Regions from separate parts of the Halomonas bluephagenesis genome, predicted to be linked through region 1. Evidence: predicted binding sites of a transcription regulator. Region 1 holds the regulator's gene; each other region holds the start of a gene.

Evidence for each region. The regulator PhoB, encoded in region 1, activates phosphate uptake and scavenging genes when phosphate is short. The targets are predictions, from matches to a motif close to TGTCATANNNNTGTCANA.
Region 2: a site for PhoB is predicted at 2,070-2,087, ahead of phnD (phosphate/phosphite/phosphonate ABC transporter substrate-binding protein). Genes of this name have one in related genera too.
Region 3: a site for PhoB is predicted at 1,814-1,831, ahead of REH51_RS03330 (DUF6482 family protein). Genes of this name have one in related genera too.

What each region holds. Positions count from the first base shown of each region.
Region 1 is NZ_CP133631.1:1,974,493-1,979,567, forward strand. Features, by position in the region: gene REH51_RS08660 (copper chaperone PCu(A)C) at 1-265, shown strand, start outside; gene REH51_RS08665 (hypothetical protein) at 368-688, opposite strand; gene REH51_RS08670 (hypothetical protein) at 1,217-1,519, opposite strand; gene phoR (phosphate regulon sensor histidine kinase PhoR) at 1,819-3,126, opposite strand; gene phoB (phosphate regulon transcriptional regulator PhoB) at 3,129-3,818, opposite strand; gene ubiA (4-hydroxybenzoate octaprenyltransferase) at 3,915-4,805, opposite strand; gene REH51_RS08690 (chorismate--pyruvate lyase family protein) at 4,840-5,075, opposite strand, start outside.
Region 2 is NZ_CP133631.1:2,350,466-2,355,540, reverse strand. Features, by position in the region: gene phnE (phosphonate ABC transporter, permease protein PhnE) at 1-41, opposite strand, end outside; gene phnC (phosphonate ABC transporter ATP-binding protein) at 38-919, opposite strand; gene phnD (phosphate/phosphite/phosphonate ABC transporter substrate-binding protein) at 1,011-1,976, opposite strand; gene REH51_RS10545 (bifunctional diguanylate cyclase/phosphodiesterase) at 2,135-3,901, opposite strand; gene REH51_RS10540 (metallophosphoesterase family protein) at 4,045-5,075, opposite strand, start outside.
Region 3 is NZ_CP133631.1:749,088-754,162, reverse strand. Features, by position in the region: gene dnaB (replicative DNA helicase) at 1-1,382, shown strand, start outside; gene REH51_RS03335 (hypothetical protein) at 1,449-1,742, shown strand; gene REH51_RS03330 (DUF6482 family protein) at 1,883-2,185, shown strand; gene REH51_RS03325 (thiol-disulfide oxidoreductase DCC family protein) at 2,214-2,612, opposite strand; gene REH51_RS03320 (cryptochrome/photolyase family protein) at 2,609-4,189, opposite strand; gene hemH (ferrochelatase) at 4,302-5,075, shown strand, end outside.

The DNA of each region.
Region 1 (5,075 bases):
TGAACTACATGATATGCAGATGGAAGGCGATATGATGAAAATGCGCCACGTCAGTGCCATCGAAATCGCTAAGGATGAAACGCTGACAATGCGCCCGGGTGGAGGCTATCACTTAATGCTAATGGGCCTACACCAACCACTGGTAGAGGGTGACCGCTTTCCAATTACGCTCGAATTTGCCCAGCAAGACGATATTGAAATAGAGGTTTGGGTACAAAGTGCCCAAGAAGGCAGTACAGCGGCTGATCGCCATCACCAGCATTAACTGAATCAACCGAAAATAGCCCTTAATCGCAAAAGCCCTGCCGAAGCAGGGCTTTTTTACTAAACAAGCTGTTTCATCATACACATTTAGCCATAGCGCCACTTACCAGCGTGTACTGCTACCCTCTTCACGGTTTAGTTCTTCAGCGCGATAACCTGCTCTATCTTTTGAGCTGTCATCAGTTTTACTGGCTCCGCTTGAAGGAGTGTATATCAGAGTATTCTCGTTATCGTTGATCAAATCCTTAGCGGAATAGGTCGCAGGTCCCGATGTGTTACGAGATTCAGGCTGAATAATCTCTTGGTTATCAGCACGTTCTTGATTCAGCTCAATAGAAGAGTGCGCAAACGCCATTGGGCTTGCGATAAGCCCCAGCGACATGCCCACAACGGCAGTGTTTTTAACAAATGATTTCAACAACATAAATAAAAACTCCTTATGCATGGAGCAACCGACAGTGTAATGATACAAGGTACCTTCTTTTGTCAGTCGCTAAACGTTTCATCAGAATAATTACATTTTTAACACCGAGAAAACCACAAAATAATAAAATCCAACTATTCCAAATAGATATGAAAAAATATGCACAAAACAAAGCACTGCTTCATAAATTTTACATGTGTTTTTTCTTGGCGATATTTGATTCAGCTACCGAACGATCAGTCGTCACAGCCCCGTCTAGTGACACTGATAATACTATACACAAAAAAGTAGGCCCCACCGAAGTGGGGCCTTGAGCACTCTTAGTATCGCGATGCGTAACACTAGCTTCCCATCCATTTGAGGGGCTCCAACCTTGGAATTAACCCTGACTAGCGTGTTGATCGTCGAAAGATTCAATCCTTGAATCTATGAGCATCCCTGCAATTTGACATCCGTGCCTCTGAATAGCTCATCCGTGAGCGTAAGAGTTTTAATACCTTTTGAAAAGATATGTAACTAAAGTTAATGTTACATGCCGCTGTTTTCTTCAGGCAACTCATCTGTGCTGTCAAAGCCTGCCTCTGAATCGCCATGATTCGTTGAGGCTGGATCCATGTCGCTGACATTATCGCCTTCGTCATGGGTCAAATCTTGGCTGGCGTAGTTACCTGCACCGGTTGTGCTTTCGGTTTGGGACTCGACGGGCTGCTCATCTGGGGAAATATTGTTCGCTGGGTCTGCTGGCTCTTGAGCGAATGCCGCGGGGCTAGCAACTAGACCAAACGCTACACTTAAAATACCAGCTTTCTTGAGTAGTTCCTTGGACATCATATTCCGTCTCCTCGATCGCTGTTCAATACTGCCTAAATGGTAAGAAAGATTGCCTTTCGGCTTACCAATTCCTGTGGTTTTTCTCTCTTACCCATACTCTTGCAGACACTATGCCAAAAGGCATAGATAAAATAAAAATTATTAAAAAACATGAATTTAATGAAAAAAATAAATAGGAAAAGCGATTTAAGCCTTTCAAATTAAGAGGGTAAAGTGGTTAAAAATGGCACATGAGCATTATTTGACCATTCTTATATGACAACATGGCACACTTGTACAATATATGTATTCAAACAGTATTAAGCGAGGTGGGGTTCGCTTTCGACAACGCGGGATGACGGAAAAACACAGCGAAAGAGGGCCCCTTCGCCAGGGAGAGATTCAATTTGTAGCAGCGCATCATGTCTCAGCAACACGTGTTTCACAATCGCTAGGCCAAGGCCCGTACCACCAGTTGCCGTGCTACGTCCTTTATCAACACGATAAAAGCGTTCGGTTAAGCGTGGGATATGAACAGGATCTACCCCCTCGCCGTCATCATCGACTTCAATGCAAGCACCGCCATTCGGTAGGGTTTTCCAGCGAAGCGTTATCTGACTACCCTCCGGGGTATATCGCACGGCATTAAAGACAAGGTTAGAAATAGCGCTATGCAGCTCCTGCTCACTACCAACTAATCGCGCATCGTTCTCAAGCACGACTTGAACATTGTGCTGTCGATTAGACAGCGCTAGCGCATCGCGGCGGATACTCTCGAGCATTGGCCCCAGCGCCAGCGCGTGATGATCTTCTCCACCTTGGTCAATTTCTAACCGAGAGAGCAATAGCAAATCGTTGACTAAGTTTTGCATCCGCTTCGTCTGCTCTTCCATTTGAGCAATACCTCGGCCCAAACGTGGTGGAAGTTGCTCTTTCAAGTCGCCGTAGGTTTCCAAATACCCCGTTAGTACCGTTAGTGGAGTGCGCAGTTCATGGGAAACGTTGGCGACAAAATCACGACGCATCTGCTCTAAACGATGCAAGCGGGTAATATCCCGCGCCATGACCAAGCGTTCATCATCACCATAGAGGGTAATTTGATATTGAAGGATACGCCGTTCATCGATGGGCGACGTTAAGGTCAGCGGCTCACCGTATTTACGCGCATTAAAGTAGCTGATAAATCGCGGGTCACGAAGTAGGTTGGTAATGTGCTGGCCACGGTCATGGGCTGTTTGCAGGCCCAGCATTTCTGTCGCGGCGCTGTTCCACCACTCAAGGTCTCCGTGCCGATCAAGCATGACGACACTATCACGCATTGCTTCGGATGATTCCTGAATACGTGCAAGGGTGGCACGTAAACGGTTCTGAGTAATTCGCTGGCTCTTTTGGTAGCGATACAAGCGATCGAACAGCTCGCCCCACATACCGCTCGCAGCAGGTGGCTCATCATGGGGATGAAGCGTTAACCACTTAAAGAGCGCACGCAGTTGACGCAGTTGATAAACCAAGCAAACGGCTAAGCCCGCAGCAAATCCTAGACCAGGCAGCCCCAGCAGCCACCCCAGGCACGCGCCTAGGGCAGCCAACCACGCAACCCGCCATAACTCTCGGCTCCACAGGCGCACCGTTACACCCGCGCGGAAAAACGGTACCCAGTGCCTCTCACCGTTTGAATGAGACTCTGGTGAGCTTCCCCTAAGGCCTTACGTAGACGTCGGATGTGAACATCTACCGTCCGTTCTTCAACATATACGTTACCGCCCCACACCTGGTCGAGCAGTTGGCTACGGGTATAAGCACGCTCTTGGTGGGTCATGAAAAACTGCAGCAATCGGTATTCCGTAGGCCCCATTTCCAAGGCCTTACCGTAAGCACTCACACGGTGGCTCACCGGGTCTAATAGCAAGCCGTTAATTTCGATAGGATCTTCGACACCACGGGGGGTGGTACGTCGCAATACCGCTTTCAAGCGCGCCACCAGTTCGCGGGGAGAGAAAGGCTTGGTGATATAATCGTCTGCCCCGGCCTCTAGACCTTGAATCTTGTTATCTTCTTCGCCTTTAGCAGTCAGCATAATGATAGGCACTTCGGCAGTGGCTTCTTCACGCTTTAAACGCCTTGCAAGCTCAATACCGCTGGTGCCCGGCATCATCCAGTCCAGCAAAAGTAGATCTGGCTGGTGGTCAACCATCATTGCGTGGGCATCCTGGGCGTTATCCGCTTCAAGCACGCGATAGTCAGCCATTTCCAGCGCCACAGCGATCATCTCGCGGATAGGCGCCTCATCATCGACAATCAAAACGGTCTTGGCGGTCATTCCAGGGCCTCACGGTGTTCAATGAAAGGTAACTCAAAGACATGTCAGTGACGATAACACCATGACTTGATGACAATTCTATGACATAGAGGATATTTAGCCAGTTATTGGCCACCAACTTAGTGCAATACCTGCAAAAATTAACAATCCAGACCAATGATTATTAAGGAATGCCTGGAAGCAGCGATCACGCTCACGGTCAGCAATTAACCGCTGTTGGTGGGCAAACGTAGCGGCCATACCTGCTAGCCCAAGCCAGAAAAAACCACCTAAACCAACACGCCATCCTACCCAGGCAAGTAATCCCAGTGTCATCACTTGCAGCACACCAATTATCAAACGGTCAGCGCTACCAAACAGCACCGCGGTAGATTTAATGCCAATTTTAAGGTCATCGTCGCGGTCGACCATGGCATATTGGGTATCGTAGGCAACGGTCCACAACACATTCGCGCTAAACAATAGCCATGCTTCAAACGGTACATGGCCCAATACCGCACCAAATGCCATGGGTATCGCCCAAGAGAACGCAGCCCCCAAGACCACCTGGGGAAAGTGGGTATAGCGTTTCATAAACGGGTAGATAAACGCTAAGACAACACCGCCTATCGAAAGCAGCACCGTAAACCAGTTGGTCAATAGCACTAAAACGAAAGCAGTGGCTACCAGCGCGATAAACAGCAGCTGAGCCTCGGTTTCACTGATACGGCCAGTGGCTAGCGGACGATGCTTAGTGCGCTTTACATGACCATCGAAATGGCGGTCAGCGTAATCATTGACCACGCAACCCGCGGCGCGCATAACGTACACGCCGGCAATAAAGATCAGCAGCACATTTCGCCCAGGCACGCCCTCTGCCGCTAGCCACAGTGCCCATAAGGTGGGCCACATCAATAGCCAAGTACCAATCGGGCGGTCCAACCGCATTAAATGTAAGAAACCTGCCACTCGGGCCCATCCCGTTGGCCGCAACAGAGAACGATCCATGCTTACCTCTCAAAAAGAAAACGCTGGCGATAGCCTAGCGCGAAGGCAGGCCAAGATCATCAGCCATGGTCGATAAAAAGTACTCCTGCACCAAGAGTGACAACCCACTATGCTGAAACACTGAGCGTCGCCCCCATACGCTGTCTAAAAGTGAAGCTGACTGTTCGGCGACAAAGCGTGGCTGATGGCAGGGGGCATAGAGCGGCCCACGCACCAAATCAGGCTGTTGAAATAACCAACTGCCTAATGAGCGCTCGCCAAGTCCTTCTA
Region 2 (5,075 bases), 380 kb from region 1:
CGCGCAGCCTGTTGGCGCGCCAGCGAATTGGTACTGCTCATCGCGCGCCCCCACTCGCCAGGCTTGCTAACGGACGCAGGTCACGGCCAGCATGAGAGCGATGTACTTCGCTCTCTTTCGCTTTCATTTGCGCTTTATCTTCAGTTTCATCATCTTCGGCGGGTTCTGGGGTGGTATCCCAATCCTCTTCACCATAGATGGTGGTGAGAATCTCACCGGTTAGCTCGCTAGGCTGTCCGTCAAATACGATTTCACCAGCTCGCAACCCGACAATACGGTCAGCAAACTGCTTCGCCAACGCGACATCGTGAATGTTGATAATCGCGGCCAGCTCACGCTCGGCACATAGCTCACGAATCAGCCGCATGATCTGCCGCGATGTTTTCGGGTCGAGGCTGGCAGTGGGTTCGTCGACCAGCAGTAGCTTAGGGCTTTGCAACAACGCACGGGCAATACCAACCCGCTGGCGCTGCCCACCGGAAAGCGCATCGGCACGCTTATCAATGGCATGGGGCAAGCCAACCCGTTCCAGCAAGCGAAAGGCTTCAGCCACGGCTTCTTGTGGGTAACGGCGCAAGAAACTACGCCAAAACCCCACATAACCCAGCTGGCCAGAAAGCACGTTCTCCATCACAGTTAATCGATCAACTAGCGCATACTCCTGAAAAATCATACCCATGGAGCGGCGTGCATGGCGCAGACGATTGCCCGAAAGTTTGGTCAGTTCTACATCTTCCAGGCGAATGCTGCCTTGGGTGGGTTCTACCAAACGGTTCACGCAACGAATCAGCGTGCTTTTCCCTGCACCGGATGGCCCGATCAGCGCCATCACTTGTCCTTTGGGTAGCGTCAGTTGAATATCGGTTAGCGCACGATCCCCAGTTGGGTAACGTTTGCCAACACCGGTAAGAGTCAACATGAGAGTGCCTCATTTACGAATATTCGGGTACATAGCAATACGGCCAGAAAGTTGCCTTCCTGGCCGATAGGATTTCAAAACTGCCAGCGTATTAATCGCAGTCGTAGGTCACACCATTGGCATCGGCGATGGTGCGAATGACCGACCAGTTTTCCTGGTAGGTAATCGGGATAAACTGCGCTTCGCCGGAATTAGTAAACTCGGCTTCAAGAGCGGTGCCTTCCCAGTCATAGCTGAAGAAAGCATCTTGAATTTTCTCGGCTAGCTCAGGATTCAAATTATTGGCCAGCCCATAGGCGGTGGTGGGAAACGTTTCTGAGGTGTAGATAATCTCGTAATCACCTTCGTTAACAACGCCACGAGAAATCATCCGCGTACCAACAGAGTTGGCAATGGCAGCGGCTTCGTAGTCTTTGTTCACCACCCCTAAAATGGAGTTGTCGTGGGAACCGGAGAACGCGGTTTCGAAATCCTCGCCTGCTTCTAGCCCGTATTCGGAACGCAGCAGCGCTGAGGGGGCACGGAAGCCAGAGTTAGACGTTTCAGAGGTAAACGCCATCTGGCGCCCTTCCAAATCTTCAACCGATTCAATGCCGCTGCCAGGATAAGTGATGATCTCCATCTCATAGCCAAAGCTGCCATCTTCAGCGGCCATCATGGCAAAGGGGCGGAAACCACCACAGTTAACGGCAACCGGTACGCCGCCCGTATTAAAGCCAGCCACATGCAGGCGACCTGCACGCAGTGCTTCCTGCTGGGCCGCGTTTGACTGAACTGGGAAGAACTGCACCCGCTTGCCGGTGGCATCGCTTAGGTGTTCGAGAAAATCAGCCCAAACATCGGCGTATACGGCGGGGTCTTCAACCGGCGTGTAAGCAAAGACCAAGGTGTCCGGGTCGACCCATTGGGACTCGTCGCTGGGCACGTCGGCAACCATGTCGCCGTCATTATCAACATAGCGCGAAGAGAGATCAGCAGAGGCGCTAACAGCTGCCAGCGCAAACGTGCTAACCACAGCAGCGCTAATCAACGTACGTGTAAGAGTCAGTGGTTGCATACATCACCTAAGCGGGTTGTTTAACAATGCCGCTATGGTGATGCCCAACCATGACAGCGAAGGGACACTAAAATGACAAGGCGATGACCTCTCGGTGACAGCTCAGTGACAGCCCTGTGGTTGAAGACTGAACGATTGAAGACTTAGCGATTGAAGATTCAGTGTCGTTTATTCCCTGCCGGCTCCACACAGCATCCTCGGCGCTCTACGAATAAACTGTTACCCGCTATTTTTTTTGCTTGGTGCTTTAACTCGGAAAGTTGGGCGGCAATGTCCAGTGCTTTGCAGCTGGCGGTATCTGTGACAGGCTTAACGGCAATAGACACGCTCACAAAGGGAATAAACGTGACCGCACCCTGGCGGTTTTCTATATGAATCCCCCCCTGCTTACGATCCGCATTTTCATAAAATCCAGGCGCCATCACTCCAAAAGAGTGCAATATTTGCTGGCAAACACTCTCCCACTGTTCAAGGGGAAGCAGCATCATAAAGTCATCACCGCCAATATGGCCGATAAACCCGCCAGCGCTTTCTACCTGTGCCTGAAGCAGCCGTGACAAGGAAATAATCACGTGGTCGCCGCGTGCATAGCCATAAGCATCGTTAAACGCTTTGAAATTATCTAAATCGACGTAGGCGGCCGCGAACCCTTCGCGCTGATCAAGATAAGTGACCAGCGTTTCGTTTATCAGAATATTACCCGGCAAACCGGTGAGAGGATTGGCATGACGGGCCTGACGCACCTGAATGGCAGTAATTTCGCGCAACAGATCCACAATAGTCCCCATTCCCAGATAGCGACCGTGACTATCCACAATCACGAAATCTTCTTGCTCGATATCGCGGCTATCGGTTAACTGCTGGCTCAGCGCTTCAAGAGACAAATCTGCTTCGGCCACTAGCATTTTAGGGTCCGCTATCTCCAACACGCGACGCTTTGCATATAACGCGTGGCTGTAGGGGTTAGTAAATAGAGTTAAAAACGCATTGCGGCGAACCACGGCTATTGGCACGCCATCTTCTACCACCGCGACGCAACGTAGATTTGTCACTTCACGAAATCGTTCAGCAAGCTCTGGAACAGAGCACGCCGGTGTGATGGCGCTGATGGGACGTAAAATAGAGTGGGCAGTGCGCCCCGCTGGGCTTTTCAGCTGTGTCGTGGCAGGCAACAGCATATGTAGCTGCAAGGGTGGGTGAAGGCTTGGTCGTGCAAAGTAAAACCCCTGTAGCAGCGCCAGCCCTCGGTCTAGCTCCCACAGGCAAAGATGCTCAGCGGCGGTCTCAACCCCCTCAGCAATCAGTTGGCAGTCTAAGCTGCGCGCCACATCTAAAATCGAGCGTAAGAACTCACGTTTAGCCGGCTCTTGATCAATGCCCGAAATAAAGTGGCGATCTAGTTTGACGAAATCAGGACGTAGTTCAGACCAATGCCGCAAGCTGGAATGGCCAGCTCCTAAATCATCCAACGCTACTTGAAAGCCCATGTCTCGATAGTGGGCCACTGCCTGACGCATCAGGTCATAATCGTGAATTGGCACATGTTCAGTGAGCTCAATCACCACCCGTTCAGCAGGCAGGCCGCTCTCTTGAATAAAACTCAGCGTTAAGCCTTCACGGAAGTCACGTTCAACAATCGTCAGCGGCATTACGTTCAGAAACAGCAACCCAGGCAATTCCAGTTCTGCAAAACGACGAATCGCTAATCGTCGACACAGTAAATCCAGTTCGACTAACACCCCCGCCTGAGTGGCCACATCAAACAGGCGTAATGGCGAGTGCAGCGGCGATGTTTTCGGGCCACGAATAAGAGCTTCATAGCCATAAATAGCCTGCTGATTAGCGTCCACAATGGGCTGAAACAACACATGTAGCTCTTCTGTTGCGATAATCTGGTTCAACCACTGCGCTTCTTGTGCGGTCATATAACTGCTGCCCTATCAAACATCGCCTGTGCCTTTGATTTTAAAGCTCTATCTGATTTTAAAGCCCCATCAGAAAAGTACTCGGGCAGCAATCGTGCGACATTTTCATGTCGCTTGTATGACAGTACAACCGAAACAACCTACTAAGAACGCGGGAGATCTGGTGGTGGAAACACCACATCGCCTCCATCGACATCTAGCTGGCGAATGTCCGTTGGGCGGCCCTGCTCATCCAGGCTTACTAGCCCAATCCCACTTGCATTCCATAGCCGCTCACCGGCGCTAGCCCGATCTGGGTCGCGCGGGTGAATGCTCAGCTTACGGCGCTTGGTGAACCAGTTAAGTGGTGATAACGGCGCATAGAGCCAACGGTTTAAGCGGTCAAAGGTATTCAGCAGCTGTTTGGGAAACGTATTTTTGATCCCACTGGAGGTAATTTGCCAAAGGTGCGGCGACTCTTTTTGACGGCGAACAACAATATCGTAGGCAAACGAGTAGTGAACATCGCCTGATAAAATCACGAAGTTACCCGGCGTTTTCGAGTGCCGCCAAATATGCAGCAGCACGTTAGCGGCTCCCCGGTGCGCCATCCAGTTTTCAGCGTCCACCACCAACGGCTTACCCGCCAGGGTAAATAGCTTTTGAATGATCTCTATCAGCTTGACCCCGAACATCGGGGCTGGGGAAACGATAACCGCGCTTTTGGTACCCAGTAGCGCCTGCTGCATTTCCATCAGCGCTTCCCAGTCCATTAAGCCCGAAGGGCGGTTGGGGCTACGTTCGCTACGCCAACGGCGGGTGCGTGTATCCAGCACGATTAAAGCAGGCGTACCTGGCACTTGGTACTCCCAGCCCTGAAAACGCAGTAGTTGTTCGATAAAACTATCCTGGGCGCTAGCGTTAAGCGGGCTATCTCTTTCAAATAGCGTCGAGGCTTGAAGCAGCAACGGATTGAGCTTATCCGGGGCGTTGCCCCATCCCTGGCATAGTAAATAGGCCACTAACGCATTACCGATAATTCGCTTTGAAAACGGATGGCCGTAGGCACAGCGCTCCCAGTCTGCGGTCAAGTTCCAGTCGTCGGTGACATCGTGGTCATCAAAGATCATCAGGCTGGGAACGTGAGCCATTAGCCGTGCGCACTGGGGCAGCCCAGCAACAAAGTCATCAATCA
Region 3 (5,075 bases), 1.2 Mb from region 1:
ACCAGCCTTCTGCTGATCAGGAAACGGCAGCGATAAAGCTGCCGCCGCATTCTCTTGAGGCGGAGCAGTCGGTGCTAGGTGGGCTAATGTTGGATAACCAGGCCTGGGATAATGTCTCGGAGCGGTTGGTGGCGGATGATTTTTACCGCTATGAACATCGCTTGGTATTCAATGTGATGATTCATTTGGCCGAATCTGGGCAGCCGCTGGACGTTATAACGCTATCAGAAGCGTTAGAAGCCCGTGATCAACTGGATACCGTGGGCGGTTTGGCATTCTTAGCTGAGCTGGCTCGCAATACGCCTTCCGCCAGTAATATTCGTGCCTATGCCGATATCGTTCGCGAACGGGCGACGCTGCGTAAGTTAATCCGTGCGGCCAATCAAATTGCTGATGGGGCGTTTTCACCTCAGGGTCGGCCTGCTGATGAGCTGCTCAACGAAGCTGAGCGATTAGTATTTCAGATTGCCGAAGAGCGACCGAAAACCGGTGGTCCTATCGGCATGAGCGAGCTACTCACCAAAGCCGTTGATCGCATTGATGAGCTGTTCAATCTAAAAGGTGAAATGACGGGGCTTTCCTCGGGGTTTCGTGACCTCGATGAAATGACCTCAGGCTTACAGCCCTCAGATTTGGTTATTATTGCTGGCCGTCCGTCAATGGGTAAAACCACCTTTGCCATGAACCTGGTTGAGCATGCGGTTATTGCTAGTGATAAGCCTGTGATGGTGTTCTCCATGGAGATGCCTGCGGAATCGCTGATGCTGCGTATGCTCTCTTCGCTGGGCCGAATTGATCAAACCCGAGTGCGCTCGGGGCAATTGGAAGATGAAGATTGGCCCCGATTGACGTCGGCGGTCAACCTGCTCAAAGACAAGCAATTGTTTATAGATGACACTGCCGCGCTATCACCTAACGAAATGCGCTCGCGCTTGCGTAGAGTGGTGCGGGAGCACGGCAATATGGCGCTGATCATGATTGACTATCTTCAGCTGATGCAGATTCCTGGTTTTTCTGAAAACCGTACCGGTGAGATATCGGAGATTTCACGCTCGCTGAAAGGGCTGGCAAAAGAGTTTCAATGCCCTGTTGTGGCACTTTCACAGCTTAACCGTTCGTTGGAGCAGCGCCCCAATAAGCGTCCTGTCATGTCGGATCTGAGGGAGTCGGGGGCGATTGAGCAGGATGCCGACGTCATTGCGTTTGTTTACCGAGATGAAGTGTATAACCCCGACAACCCTGACAACCAAGGGATTGCTGAGCTGATTATTGGTAAACAGCGTAACGGGCCTATCGGTACGGTACATATGGCATTTATTGGTAAATACACACGCTTCGAAGACCTTGCGCCCGACAGCTACGGCGAAGCGTTCGGCGATTAACTTGAGCGTTGGGGGGGAGAACGTATAATGCTTCTCCCCGACGAAGCAGATAGACAGGAGTAGCAAATGGCAGGTGGTTTTAGACGTGTTAACCGTAAGCGTCTTCCTAAGTTGGAAGGCCGTGGGGAACTGCAGTCACTAGAGCGAGAAGGGCCATTTAAAGAGTGGTTGGGAATGCCTGACCTCTATCGTTACTTCCTGGTAGTTGAAGGGGAAAAATATAGCTACCAAACCGAGGATTCAGAGCTGCCGGTAACGGTGGGCGATAAAGTGGTTTTCCGTTACAAGGAAACTAAAGGTGGTAACTGGATAGACCGCAACTCGTTAGGTAAAGCAATCGACCCGTCTGAGTATCAATAATTCGACGAATAAGTTGACGTTTTGGTCAGGAACTCTTTTGTGATGTTGCCGTCATAGGCAGTTAGTGCCAAGGTAATAAAATTGTCATGGGGTACCGTCATGCTGTGCCCCATGATGATGAACAATCATAGGAGGGAACCATGGAACTAAAAGAACTAAAGCAATTTGTTGCGGGTCACGATAATTTTGAAATACGCGTTATTACCCATTCGGGTAGCCGCTTTTACCAAGTAGAGCTCGAAGATGTTGAGGGTGAGCGTCATATGCTGACCCAACGTGGTAAGCCAATGTTGTTTCGCTCACTAGATGATGTTTATCTTGAGCTAAAACGTGCTGGTATTCACCGTGCTTACTTAGTGCAGCATGTACCCCAGGATGAAGTGATTGGACGCGATGCTCATTACAGTTCGCCACTAACGTCGCGTATGCCACTAGTGTTCTAGCATTGTTAGCACTTTAACATTGGCGTCTTCATTTGTTAGCGTGACGCTTATCCCACCACTGGCCCAGCCGAACGCGGCGACGGGCAAAAAAACGATAGCCTGCATCCATTACTCCTCGCAGGCCTGGTAAGCAAGAAAGCCACACTAGCCACCGGTAGCCCAGTACTGCATAGAGGGCCCGGCTGGCATCCATGCCGATATACCAATTTCCTTGACTGTCTTTGACATGCAGCAGCCCCATCATGTCGTCAAATCTGCGTCCTACATCGGCTGCATTGAAATCACTACTCTGAATATCCACTAGCGTGACGCGTTCTTGATGGCGATGCTTTGCAAGCCACGCGACTTCCACGCGGCAAAAAGGGCAGTGGCCATCGTGGTAAAGCGTGACAGGTGGCTTTGCACGAAGCGTAGAGAAGCGGCTCATTGAGTATCCTTGGAGAAATAGCCTTGCGTGTGGAGAGCTTGGCCGTAGCTTTGGCTGGTCGGTAGTGAGGCAAGAAACTGTTCAGCTTGCTGACGCATCGCGTCACGCTTTTCATCTTTCATGCGTGAGAGTGACCCATAGATCAGTTTCATGCGTGGGTTGCGGTTCAGCTGTTCAGCGTTGGTTTCCAGAAAATGCCAGTAAAGGCTGTTAAATGGGCACGCTTTTGGGCCAGTTACTTGTTTCGGGGAATAGCGACAGTGCTGGCAATGGTCAGACATCTTGTCGATATATTTGCCGGAGGCGCAATAAGGCTTGGAGCCCATTAGACCGCCGTCAGCATGCAGCACCATACCCAAAGTGTTAGGCAGCTCAACCCACTCGCAGGCATCGGCATAAACCGCTAAGTACCAGTCGCAGAGCGCTTCAGGTTTAACACCACACAGCAGGGCAAAGTTGCCGGTCACCATTAAGCGCTGTATGTGGTGAGCGTAGCTGTTGTCGATGGTCATTTGAATGGCGCGCTGCAAGCAGCGCATATCGGTATTGCCATCCCAATAAAAGGCCGGCAGCTCGCGCTCAAAGCCAAGCTGGTTTTCGCGCTTATAAGCCGGCATTTGTGTCCAATAGAGCCCGCGCACATACTCTCGCCAACCGAGTATTTGACGAATAAACCCTTCAACTGCATTGATAGGAGCATGGCCCGCTAGGTACTGTTGCTCAGCGGCTTCACAGACTTCATGGGGTGTTAGCAGACCGATATTGAGCGCCGCCGACAGCCTGGAGTGATAAAGAAACGGTTCTGAGTCGCTGATCGCATCCTGATATCGGCCAAAGTCGGCCAGCCCCTTATCAAGGAAGTGGTTTAAATCCACCAGCGCCTGTCGGCGGGTGACGGGTAGGTTGAAGTTCTCCAGAGACCCCATGTGCTCGCTAAAATGGTGCTTGGCATCATTGAGCGCTTCCTGGGTTAACGCATCTTGGCAATGGGTGGGAAGTGAGGGAAAGCTGAGCGATGCATGAATCGGATCACGGTTATCGTGATCAAAGTTCCATTTACCACCTGCGGGTGTATCGCCTTCCATCAGCAGCCCCGTTCGTTTGCGCTGCTCTCGATAGAAATACTCTAAGCGAAGCTGTTTACGTCCTTTAGCCCAGTTGGAAAAGTCATCAGGTGAGGTGAAAAAACGGTCATCTTCGATTATTCGCCAGGGTAAGGAAGCCTCTTGACGCTGCTGCATGGCATCCCAAAGCCGCCATTCACCAGGTCTTGCCACGCACACTTCATTGCAGCCGTACTGAGTCGCAATGCGTTCGGCTTCCGCGATGAGTGACTGGGTATTATCGGCGTCATCAATACGGCTGTAGTGAACGTTATAGCCTTTATCGCGCAGCGCCTGAGCAAAGTGTCGCATGGCGGCCATAAACAAGCCGATCTTGTGTATATGGTGAGGCACATAACGCGCTTCTTCGGCGACCTCGCAAAGGGCGACCACTGCGTTAGTTGGTGCGTCGCGCAGGGTCGCCAATGAAAGCGAAAGCTGGTCACCAAGAACGAGTAGTAAAGGCTTAGACATGAGTTGGCCTGCAGTTATACAAATAATGTTGATAGTATAACTTTATGCCGCAACTTTGCCGAAAAGTGTTAAGATTTTGCCAACTATTTAAAGTATCCGAGGAGTTAGCGACATGGTCGATAGCGTTGTGAAAGATCAGCCGGGAGAAGGGCGCTTGGCCCATGCTCCAAGTGATCACCCTGCTGTTCCCCCTGCAAAAGTGGGCGTGGTGTTGGCTAACTTGGGCACCCCGGACGCAACTGACTATTGGTCTATGCGGCGCTATCTCAGCGAGTTTTTGTCTGATAAACGTGTCGTCGATTACGCCAACTGGAAGTGGCAGCCGCTTTTACAGCTGATTATTTTGACTAAGCGGCCCTTTTCATCTGGAAATGCTTATAAAAGCATCTGGAATAATGAAAAGAATGAGAGCCCTTTGCTGACGACAACGCGTGCCCAAACAGAAAAAATGGCTGCGCGTTTGAAGGCGCTATATGGCGATAATGTCGAAGTTGATTTCTGTATGCGCTATGGCAATCCGTCGACTGAAAGTGTCCTCAACCGCATGAAAGAGAAGGGCTGTGAGCGGATTGTTTTCTTCCCGCTTTATCCCCAGTACGGCTCGCCTACGACCGCAACGGCAAATGATCAGGCATTTCGTACGTTGATGAAAATGAAATGGCAGCCTTATATTCGTACGGTGCCCGCTTATTTTGAGCATCCCGCCTATATTCAGGCGCTGGCGAATTCAGTGCAAGAAGCTTACGACGGTTTTGAAACGCGTCCGACTAAGCTGGTAGCAAGCTACCATGGCGTCCCCGAACGTTACTTACTAGAAGGTGACCCCTACCATTGCCAATGTCAGAAAACGACGCGCTTGATGCGTGAAAAACTGGGGCTGAGCAAA